4 regions of the Bradyrhizobium quebecense genome follow, and region 4 is predicted to be linked to each of the others. Evidence: predicted binding sites of a transcription regulator. Region 4 holds the regulator's gene; each other region holds the start of a gene.
The links. The regulator LexA, encoded in region 4, represses DNA repair genes until DNA is damaged. The targets are predictions, from matches to a motif close to TGTTCNNNNTGTGTTCNG.
Positions count from the first base shown of each region.

Region 1 (2,201 bases), 980 kb from region 4:
CTTTCGATTCGCCCAAATGAGGCGGCCAGAAAGGCTCAAACATGCAGCCGAAGATCAAAGAGCGTATCTGCCCAAACTGCAATGGAATGGGCGTCCAGCCAATTGCGCAGGCGGTGCAGCCGGGTCACAGAATCTATCCGGTCAAATGCACGGCCTGCGAAGGCAAGGGCAAGATCAGGGACTAAGGGCCCAGACAAAGCTACGCCGCCCGTTTGAAACTCTTACAGGCGGCGTAGCCTTCCAGTCCGAGAGGGTAGGAACAAAATCCCGGAAATTGCACTTTCGAGTGCGATGACCTTTTACTTGCGGAGCCTGCTCCAGAAGTAATTCAGGACCGCCTTGATTGCCGTATCGCTCTTGCTTGCCCAGCGCCTACGAAAATTGACTATCCTGCTTGCGCCGCTTTGCGCATGGAAATGGTATCGACCCCTAACGTCAGCGCTCGTAAACCCGGCGACCGCAGCCAGTCGCTCAACTGTGAGGCGGTTTCGGCAAGGCGCGCCTTGCGGATAAGGCGGGAGCGCTCGACGCCGGTGGAGTGCCCCCAAGCCTCCTTCAGGAGCCGCTGTGCCTTGATGTTGAGACGCTCTTCAAGTGATTCTGTGTGCATGAGACGCGATCGCTTTATGACCATGGCGCGCTCCGTTCCGTTAGAGGAAGGCAGGAGCGCTAACCGGGCGTTCTCATCACCGACAGATACCGCGTGCCGCGCAGTGGCGAATAAGCAATAGGCCCATAGCCATAGGGTTCCTAGTTAATTCGGAACTCCGTTCACCCACGGAGAACCTCGGTAACACTTCTCCCCTGTGGATGGAGAACACTTGGCGGACCATAAGTGTTGCTATGGGCAGAACATCCACCGCGCGACTCAGTAGTCCTACCGAGAACAACGGCTAAGTCATGGTTATCGTTAGCTTAATCGGAGTTGGGACACTCCAGAAATCAACTTAGGACACGGGGGCTTAAATACGGACAGCACCGACACGCCAGAAAGAACATATTGCGAACATAGAACAAACGTGGTACGGGGTTTCTATCAACAATTCCGCCTGATCGCATCGCCCATCTTTCCCGCTAGCGAATCCCCGCCATAAGGAGCACATCCCAAATGTCCGCTACTGCACTGCGTATCGTCGAAGGATCCTCCATGGACAAGTCCAAGGCCCTCTCAGCCGCGCTCTCCCAGATCGAGCGCCAGTTCGGCAAGGGCTCGGTGATGAAGCTCGGCAAGAACGACCGTTCGATGGATGTCGAGACGGTGTCGTCGGGGTCACTGGGACTCGATATCGCGCTCGGCGTCGGCGGTCTGCCGAAGGGACGTGTCGTCGAGATCTACGGGCCGGAATCCTCGGGCAAGACCACGCTGGCGCTGCACACCGTGGCGGAAGGCCAGAAGAAGGGCGGCATCTGCGCCTTCATCGACGCCGAACACGCGCTCGATCCGGTCTATGCGCGCAAGCTCGGCGTCAACATCGACGAGCTCCTGATCTCGCAGCCGGACACCGGCGAGCAGGCGCTGGAGATTTGCGATACGCTGGTGCGCTCCGGCGCGGTCGACGTGCTGGTGATCGATTCGGTCGCGGCACTGGTGCCGAAGGCCGAGCTCGAGGGCGAGATGGGCGACGCGCTGCCAGGCCTGCAGGCGCGCCTGATGAGCCAGGCGCTGCGCAAGCTCACCGCCTCGATCAACAAGTCCCACACCATGGTGATCTTCATCAACCAGATCCGCATGAAGATCGGCGTGATGTACGGCTCGCCGGAGACCACGACCGGCGGCAACGCGCTGAAATTCTATGCCTCGGTCCGCCTCGACATCCGCCGCATCGGCGCGATCAAGGAGCGCGACGAGGTGGTCGGCAACACCACCCGCGTCAAGGTGGTGAAGAACAAGCTGGCACCGCCCTTCAAGCAGGTCGAGTTCGACATCATGTATGGCGAGGGCGTCTCCAAGATGGGCGAGATCCTCGACCTCGGCGTCAAGGCCGGCATTGTCGAGAAGTCCGGCGCCTGGTTCTCGTATGACAGCCAGCGGCTCGGCCAGGGCCGCGAGAACTCCAAGGCGTTCCTGAAGGCGAATCCCGACATCACCGCCAAGATCGAAGCTGCGATCCGCCAGAACTCCGGCCTGATCGCCGAGCAGATCCTTGCCGGTACGCCCGAGCGCGATGCCGACGGGGAAGAGCCGGCGGCCGCTGAGGAAT
Region 1 covers NZ_CP088022.1:3,999,384-4,001,584, reverse strand. The annotation lists gene HU230_RS44095 (hypothetical protein) at 42-185, shown strand; gene HU230_RS19445 (hypothetical protein) at 386-634, opposite strand; gene recA (recombinase RecA) at 1,109-2,201, shown strand, end outside.
Region 1: recA (recombinase RecA) is a predicted target of LexA. The motif match lies at 992-1,009, and genes of this name have one in related genera.

Region 2 (2,201 bases), 200 kb from region 4:
ACAACTACATCGATCTCGGCAAGGTCGCGCCGATCCAGTACACGCCCGCGATCAACGATCGCTCGGAGTGGAAGGACACGTTCCACACCGTCAAGCTCGGCATCAATTACCACTTCAACACGACGAGCCCGGTCATATCAGCGAAAATGCTGAGCTACCCGCAGTCGCGCGCCGCACCTGCACAGCGAACACAAGAGCCGGCACTGCGCCGGCTTTTTCGTTGCGAGCAAGGCGCGCCTCGCGCGGGCCGTTTTCCGTGCATTGTGGTTTCACGGATACACAACTTCCAAGATTTCTATGTAGAAACACCTGATCGTCACACGACACTGCTGTGACGTTCCCTTCAATATTTGAAGGGACAACAAGAAAATGGGACTGGGACTTTGAAAATCAGGAATGTTTTGCTGGCATCGGCCGGCATGTTTGCCCTCAGCGCAATTGCACCGGCAATGGCCGCCGATATGGCGGCCCGCGCGCCTTACGTGAAGGCGCCGCCGCCGGCCGCGATCTACAACTGGACCGGCTTCTACATCGGCGGATTCGGTGGCTATGCCAGCGAGGAATCCGGCAACCCGAAGATGGAAGGCGGCTTCGCCGGCGGCACCATCGGCTACAACTGGCAGGCCGGTAACATCGTGTACGGCCTCGAGGCCGACGGCGCCTGGGCTGACGTCGACGCTTCGGTGAGCACGCTCGGCGTCACCGTGAAGAGCAAGGTCGACGCGCTCGGCACCGCGCGCGGCCGCATCGGCTTCGCCGTCGACAAGGTGCTGTTCTATGGCACCGGCGGCTACGCCTGGGTCGACAACAAGATCAGCGTCAGCGCGCTCGGCGTGACCGCTTCGCAGAGCAACTTCCACTCCGGCTGGACCGTCGGCGCCGGCATCGAGGCGTTCATCGCGCCGCAGTGGTCGGTCAAGGGCGAGTACCTGTATCGCAGCCTCGGCAGCGAGACCTACTTCGGCGTTCCCTCCCCCGACCTCAACCTGCACAGCGTCCAGTTCGGCGTGAACTATCACTTCGGCGGCCCGATCGTCGCCAAGTACTAAGCCAAGCACTGAGATCGATCTGCGATCAGATCGCACGGAAAGGCCGGCCTCACGCCGGCCTTTTTGCGTCAGAGCGTTCGAGCGAAGTGGATCCCGGTTCGCGTCAGGAAAACGCGTCAAAACAGAAATCCAGAGCCCCGTTCCGATTCCATCGGAATGGGAAAAGGCTCTAGCGGAACCGGGCCCTGCTGACGGCTGCTGCCATCAGGCAAACTATCCGTTGATGGACGCGACTCAGCACTGGAAATTGTCGGCCGTTCTTCCTACGTTCCAGTCTTCTCACCCATCGGCGCAAGGTCCCGGCAGCACCGGCGATGCGCGCCCAAAAGGCGCCCGATCATGCGCCCGGAAATGTCGCTATGGATGAAGTGCTCAAGGCGAAGCGCCAACAGAACGCCGGCTCCTCATCGCGCGCCATCACGATCCGCGGCGCGCGCGAACACAATCTGAAGAACATCGACGTCGAGATTCCGCGCGACAAGCTCGTGGTGTTCACCGGCCTGTCCGGCTCCGGCAAGTCGTCGCTCGCATTCGACACCATCTATGCCGAGGGCCAGCGCCGCTACGTCGAGTCGCTGTCGGCCTACGCGCGCCAGTTCCTCGAGATGATGCAGAAGCCGGATGTCGACCAGATCGACGGCCTGTCGCCGGCAATCTCGATCGAGCAGAAGACCACGTCAAAGAACCCGCGCTCCACCGTCGGCACCGTCACCGAAATCTACGACTACATGCGCCTGCTCTGGGCGCGCGTCGGCGTGCCCTATTCGCCGGCCACGGGGCTACCGATCGAGAGCCAGATCGTCTCGCAGATGGTCGACCGCGTGCTGGCGCTGCCGGAAGGCACCCGTCTCTATCTGCTGGCGCCGGTCGTGCGCGGCCGCAAGGGCGAGTACAAGAAGGAACTCGCCGAGTACCTCAAGAAGGGCTTTCAGCGTGTCAAGATCGACGGCACCTTCCATGAGTTGTCGGAGGCGCCCGCGCTCGACAAGAAATTCCCTCACGACATCGACGTCGTGGTCGACCGCATCGTGGTGCGCCCCGACCTCTCCCAGCGCCTCGCGGAAAGCTTCGAGACCGCCCTGAAGCTCGCCGAGGGCCTCGCCGTGATCGAGTATGCCGATGCGCCGGCGGCGGCACCGGCCGAGGACAAGA
Region 2 covers NZ_CP088022.1:2,825,581-2,827,781, forward strand. The annotation lists gene HU230_RS43835 (outer membrane protein) at 1-335, shown strand, start outside; gene HU230_RS13535 (outer membrane protein) at 390-1,049, shown strand; gene uvrA (excinuclease ABC subunit UvrA) at 1,409-2,201, shown strand, end outside.
Region 2: uvrA (excinuclease ABC subunit UvrA) is a predicted target of LexA. The motif match lies at 1,305-1,322, and genes of this name have one in related genera.

Region 3 (2,201 bases), 2.3 Mb from region 4:
CGAGATGTAGCCACCCGGGTAGCGCTGCATCGCAAGGAACTTGACCACCTTGCCGTAGGAAGCGCAGTGATCGACGGCGAGCTGCCGCGCGTCGGTCTGGGCCGCCAGCGTATAGGCGATGATACCGCCGGTATCATTGCCCTTGAACGGCGGCACCGGCTGCATCCAGTCGGCTCGCGCCGGACCAACGGCCAGCATCCCGCAAACGGCAACCAGGCACGCGGCCAATTTCCTTCGCATCGCAGACTCCATTTCGCTTGCGACCAACATAGAGTGCGCCGGCGACCATGGAAAGAACGAGCCGACTGCTGGAGGTGGACTTCTCCGCAGGTGTTGCCGCGCTGCACTTGACCTTGCCGGGGCTTCACGGCACCGTCCGCCCCATCTGATCATCGGGTGGATTCCCATGTGCAACCTGTTCAACTCCCCCAATAAACTCAGCCACACGCTTGGCCTCGGCGCCGCGCTCGTGGTCGGCCTTCTGGCGTTCGGGGGCACGGCTCAGGCCGCCAATCCGTTCGAATTGAATTTCTGGCTGTCCGGACCGCGCTATGACGGCAATGTGGCCCCCTGCGAGAGGGCCCTGGCGACCATCAGCGATCAATTCCATGAGAAAGAAGCCACCTTCTGGAATTCGCCGCTCGTGATCACCGGCTTCAGCCGGATCCACGAAACCGCGTTCCGCCCCTGGCAGTCCGACAACATTCCGCGCCGCTATTGCTCGGGAGACGCGGTGTTGAGCGACGGCAAAGTGCGCAAGGTGCACTATTCGATCATCGAGGATGGCGGCTTTGCCGGCACCAACCAGGGCGTCGATTGGTGCGTCGCCGGGCTGGACCGCAACTGGGCCTATAACCCGTCCTGCAAGGCCGCCCGGCCCTGATCTCCGACCAGATTGCTGAAGCAGAAGCCGCCGCCGTCCAGACGGCGGCTTTTTGTTCTTGAAATGTTCTAGTGGCCTGCTAGGCTCTGAATGGTCGCGTGAGGGGAGCGTTTGATGCTTCGGTTGGTCGCAATTTCCCGATTTCTGATTTCAATTGCCTTTGTTCTGTGTGGTGCGATGGGGGCCTCGGCCCAGGATCGCCGGCAGAATGCGCCCGGCGAGTTCGATTTCTATGTGCTGTCGCTGTCGTGGTCGCCCTCGTTCTGCGAGGCGGCGAGCGAGCGCGGCAACAACGGCCGCGGCACGCAGGCGCAGTGCGGCGGACGGCCGTACTCGTTCGTGGTGCACGGGCTGTGGCCTCAATATGAGCGGGGCTTTCCGGAATACTGCCAGCGGCCCTCGCCCCGCCTCGCCCGCAACATCATGACCTCGATGCTCGACCTGATGCCGGCGCCCGGGCTGATCTACAACGAGTGGGACAAGCACGGCACCTGCTCCGGCCTCGGCGAACGGGCCTATTTCGAAGCCATCCGCAAGGCCCGCGCCGCGGTGAAGATCCCCGAGGAATTCCTGCAATTGACGGAGCCGAAGACGATCGCGCCCGACGAGCTGGAGACGGCGTTCATCAAGGCCAATCCGGGGCTCAGCAACTCCGCGATCTCGGTGACCTGCGACAGCAAGCGGCTCAGCGAGGTGCGGATCTGCCTCAGCAAGGATCTGCAATTCCGATCCTGCGAGGAAATTGATCGCCGCGCCTGCCGCCGCGATGAGGTGCTGATGCCGCCGGTTCGCGGCGGCTGAAGTCTCGTCCGCGTCAGGGCCGGGCAAACGCGCGTTGTCGCGCCGAGTGTCCCGGCCATGGACGCCATCACGAAACTAGCGAGATAAGGCATAGATGCCCGGGACAGGCCGGGCATGACGCAGTACAACATGCGCACCCTCTGGAGCGCAGCGTCATCGCATGAACTATCGTCACGCCTTTCATGCCGGCAGCTTTGCCGACGTCATCAAGCACATCGTGCTGGTGCGCATGCTCACCTACCTGCAGGAGAAGCAGGCGCCGTTCCGCGTCATCGACACCCATGCCGGCGCCGGCCTCTATGATTTGACGTCGAGCGAAGCGCAGCGCGGCGGCGAATGGCTGACCGGCATCGCGCGGCTGATGCAGGCACGACTGTCCGACAAGGCGATGCCGCTGATCGCGCCCTATCTCGACATCGTCAGGGCATTCAATCCGAGAGGCGAGTTGAAAGCCTATCCCGGCTCGCCGTTGATCGCGCGGGCGCTGCTGCGTCCGCAAGACCGTATGACGGCCTGC
Region 3 covers NZ_CP088022.1:5,360,600-5,362,800, forward strand. The annotation lists gene HU230_RS25840 (hypothetical protein) at 1-240, opposite strand, end outside; gene HU230_RS25845 (hypothetical protein) at 407-883, shown strand; gene HU230_RS25850 (ribonuclease T2 family protein) at 1,061-1,684, shown strand; gene HU230_RS25855 (23S rRNA (adenine(2030)-N(6))-methyltransferase RlmJ) at 1,845-2,201, shown strand, end outside.
Region 3: HU230_RS25850 (ribonuclease T2 family protein) is a predicted target of LexA. The motif match lies at 937-954, and genes of this name have one in related genera.

Region 4 (2,201 bases):
GCGAGCTCGGTGCCCGGCAGCATGCAGACCGCGACAGTGGGATCGGTCTCCGAAGCAAAGCCGCGGGTCGACGTGCCGCGGAAAGTCGTGGTGATCAGCGTCTCTCCAACAATGGCGGGGCGCGACGCCACGGCGTGCAGACTATAGTCACACATCGGATGGCTCCTCAAATCGAGGTAGCGACCCGTGCCTCTCCTTGAGGCATAGGGCCTCTACCAGAGTGGACGATAGCGAACGAGTGTCTCCTCGTTTCTGGGCGATTGTACGACTGGTCGCCAAACGCTCCCGATCACAAACACGCGACGCTGCGTGAGAGGTATCGGAGCGCATCGGGCAAACAGCACGTTACGCTATCATTCAAGGAACGATCCGATGTGTCGCTCGTTCCCGGCCGCCGCAAGTATTTGAAATTCAGTATTTGCGATAGAGGCCGATCAGCTTGCCCTGGATGCGCACCCGGTTCGGCGGCAGGATGCGCACTTCATAGGCGGTGTTGGCCGGCTCCAGAGCGATTGATGCGCCGCGGCGGCGGAAGCGCTTCAGGGTGGCTTCCTCCTCGTCGATCAGCGCCACCACGATGTCGCCGGTGTTGGCGACGTCGTTGCGCTGGATCAGCGCCATGTCGCCGTCGAGGATGCCGGCATCGACCATCGAGTCGCCGCGCACTTCCAGCGCATAGTGCTCGCCGGAGCCGAGCATGTCGGGCGGTACGCTAATGGTGTGGCTGCGGGTCTGTAGTGCCTCGATCGGCGTACCGGCGGCGATCCGGCCCATCACGGGGACCGCGACCGGACGGTTGCCGTCGTCCTCGGCGATCGGCGGCGTGCTGGTGCGCTTGCCGAGGGTGCCTTCGATCACGCTCGGGGTGAAGCCGCGGCGGCCGTTACCGCCGCCGGCCGAGAGCTCGGGCAGCTTGATGACCTCGATGGCGCGGGCGCGGTTGGGCAGGCGGCGGATGAAGCCGCGCTCTTCCAGCGCAGTGATCAGGCGGTGGATTCCGGATTTCGAGCGCAGGTCGAGCGCATCCTTCATCTCGTCGAACGAGGGCGGTACGCCGGCCTCTTTCAGACGTTCATTGATGAAACGCAGAAGTTCGTACTGTTTGCGCGTGAGCATCTCGAGTATTCCCCCGGTTGGTAGCGTCGTTCGATTCCGAGACTCTTCAGGTGGGCCTACAGGCGGGGCCAGTCCTCAGGAGCACGGTGCTCATCACGAGCGCTCCCTCGCGGCTTCCCATTTGTACACACCCGTACTCGAAACAAATCATGAACGGACACTATATGTTCGATATGTGTTCCGCAACCACTTAATTTCCGGTGAACGCATCCGGCGAGCGCTCAAGCGATGCGGTCTCCGCTGTCACTCGGGCAGCGTCAGGATCTCGCATTCGCTGCCTTTGCCGGCGGCAGGCGCAAACGGCGGACGCACGAGAAGTGCCCGTGCCGCAGCGAGATTCCCGAGCAGCGACGAGTCCTGCTGCATCACAGGCGTTGCGATCAGCGTGCCGTCCTCGCGCTCCTCGAGGCGTGCGCGCAGATAGTCCTCGCGCTGGTCGTTGGCGGCGAGGTCGCGGCCGAGCACTGCGCTCGCGCGGCGGTGATGAATCGCTTTTCGGCCGCTCAGTGCCCGAATCAACGGCACCAGAAACAGGAAGGCGCAGACATAGGAGGACACCGGATTGCCGGGCAGGCCGATCACCCGCATCGCGCCGAGCCGGCCATGCATCATCGGCTTGCCGGGCCGCATCGCGATCCGCCAGAACGCCATCGCGACGCCCTCGGCCTCCAGCGACTGCTTGACCAGGTCGTGGTCGCCAACCGAGGCGCCGCCGGTCGTGATCAGGATGTCGGCACCGGTCTCGCGCGCCCGGCGGATACCGGCGGTGGTGGCCTCCACCGTGTCGGCGGCAACCCCGAGATCGACGGTCTCGGCGCCTTCGGCGCGCGCCAGCGCCCGCAGCGCATAGCCGTTGGAATAGACGATCTGGCCGGGGCCGGGCGTCGAGCCCGGCATCACCAGCTCGTCGCCGGTCGCCAGCACCGCGACCTTCGGACGGCGGTGCACCGGGAGGTCCGGATAGTTCATGGCGGCCGCCAGCGACAGCGCGCGATCGGAGAGGCGGCTGCCGGCATCGAGCAGCACGTCGCCTTCACGGAAGTCGACGCCGGCCGGGCGGATGTGCCGTCCGGCGGTTGCGGCCT
Region 4 covers NZ_CP088022.1:3,021,737-3,023,937, reverse strand. The annotation lists gene HU230_RS14595 (hypothetical protein) at 1-155, opposite strand, end outside; gene lexA (transcriptional repressor LexA) at 412-1,116, opposite strand; gene HU230_RS14585 (molybdopterin molybdotransferase MoeA) at 1,360-2,201, opposite strand, start outside.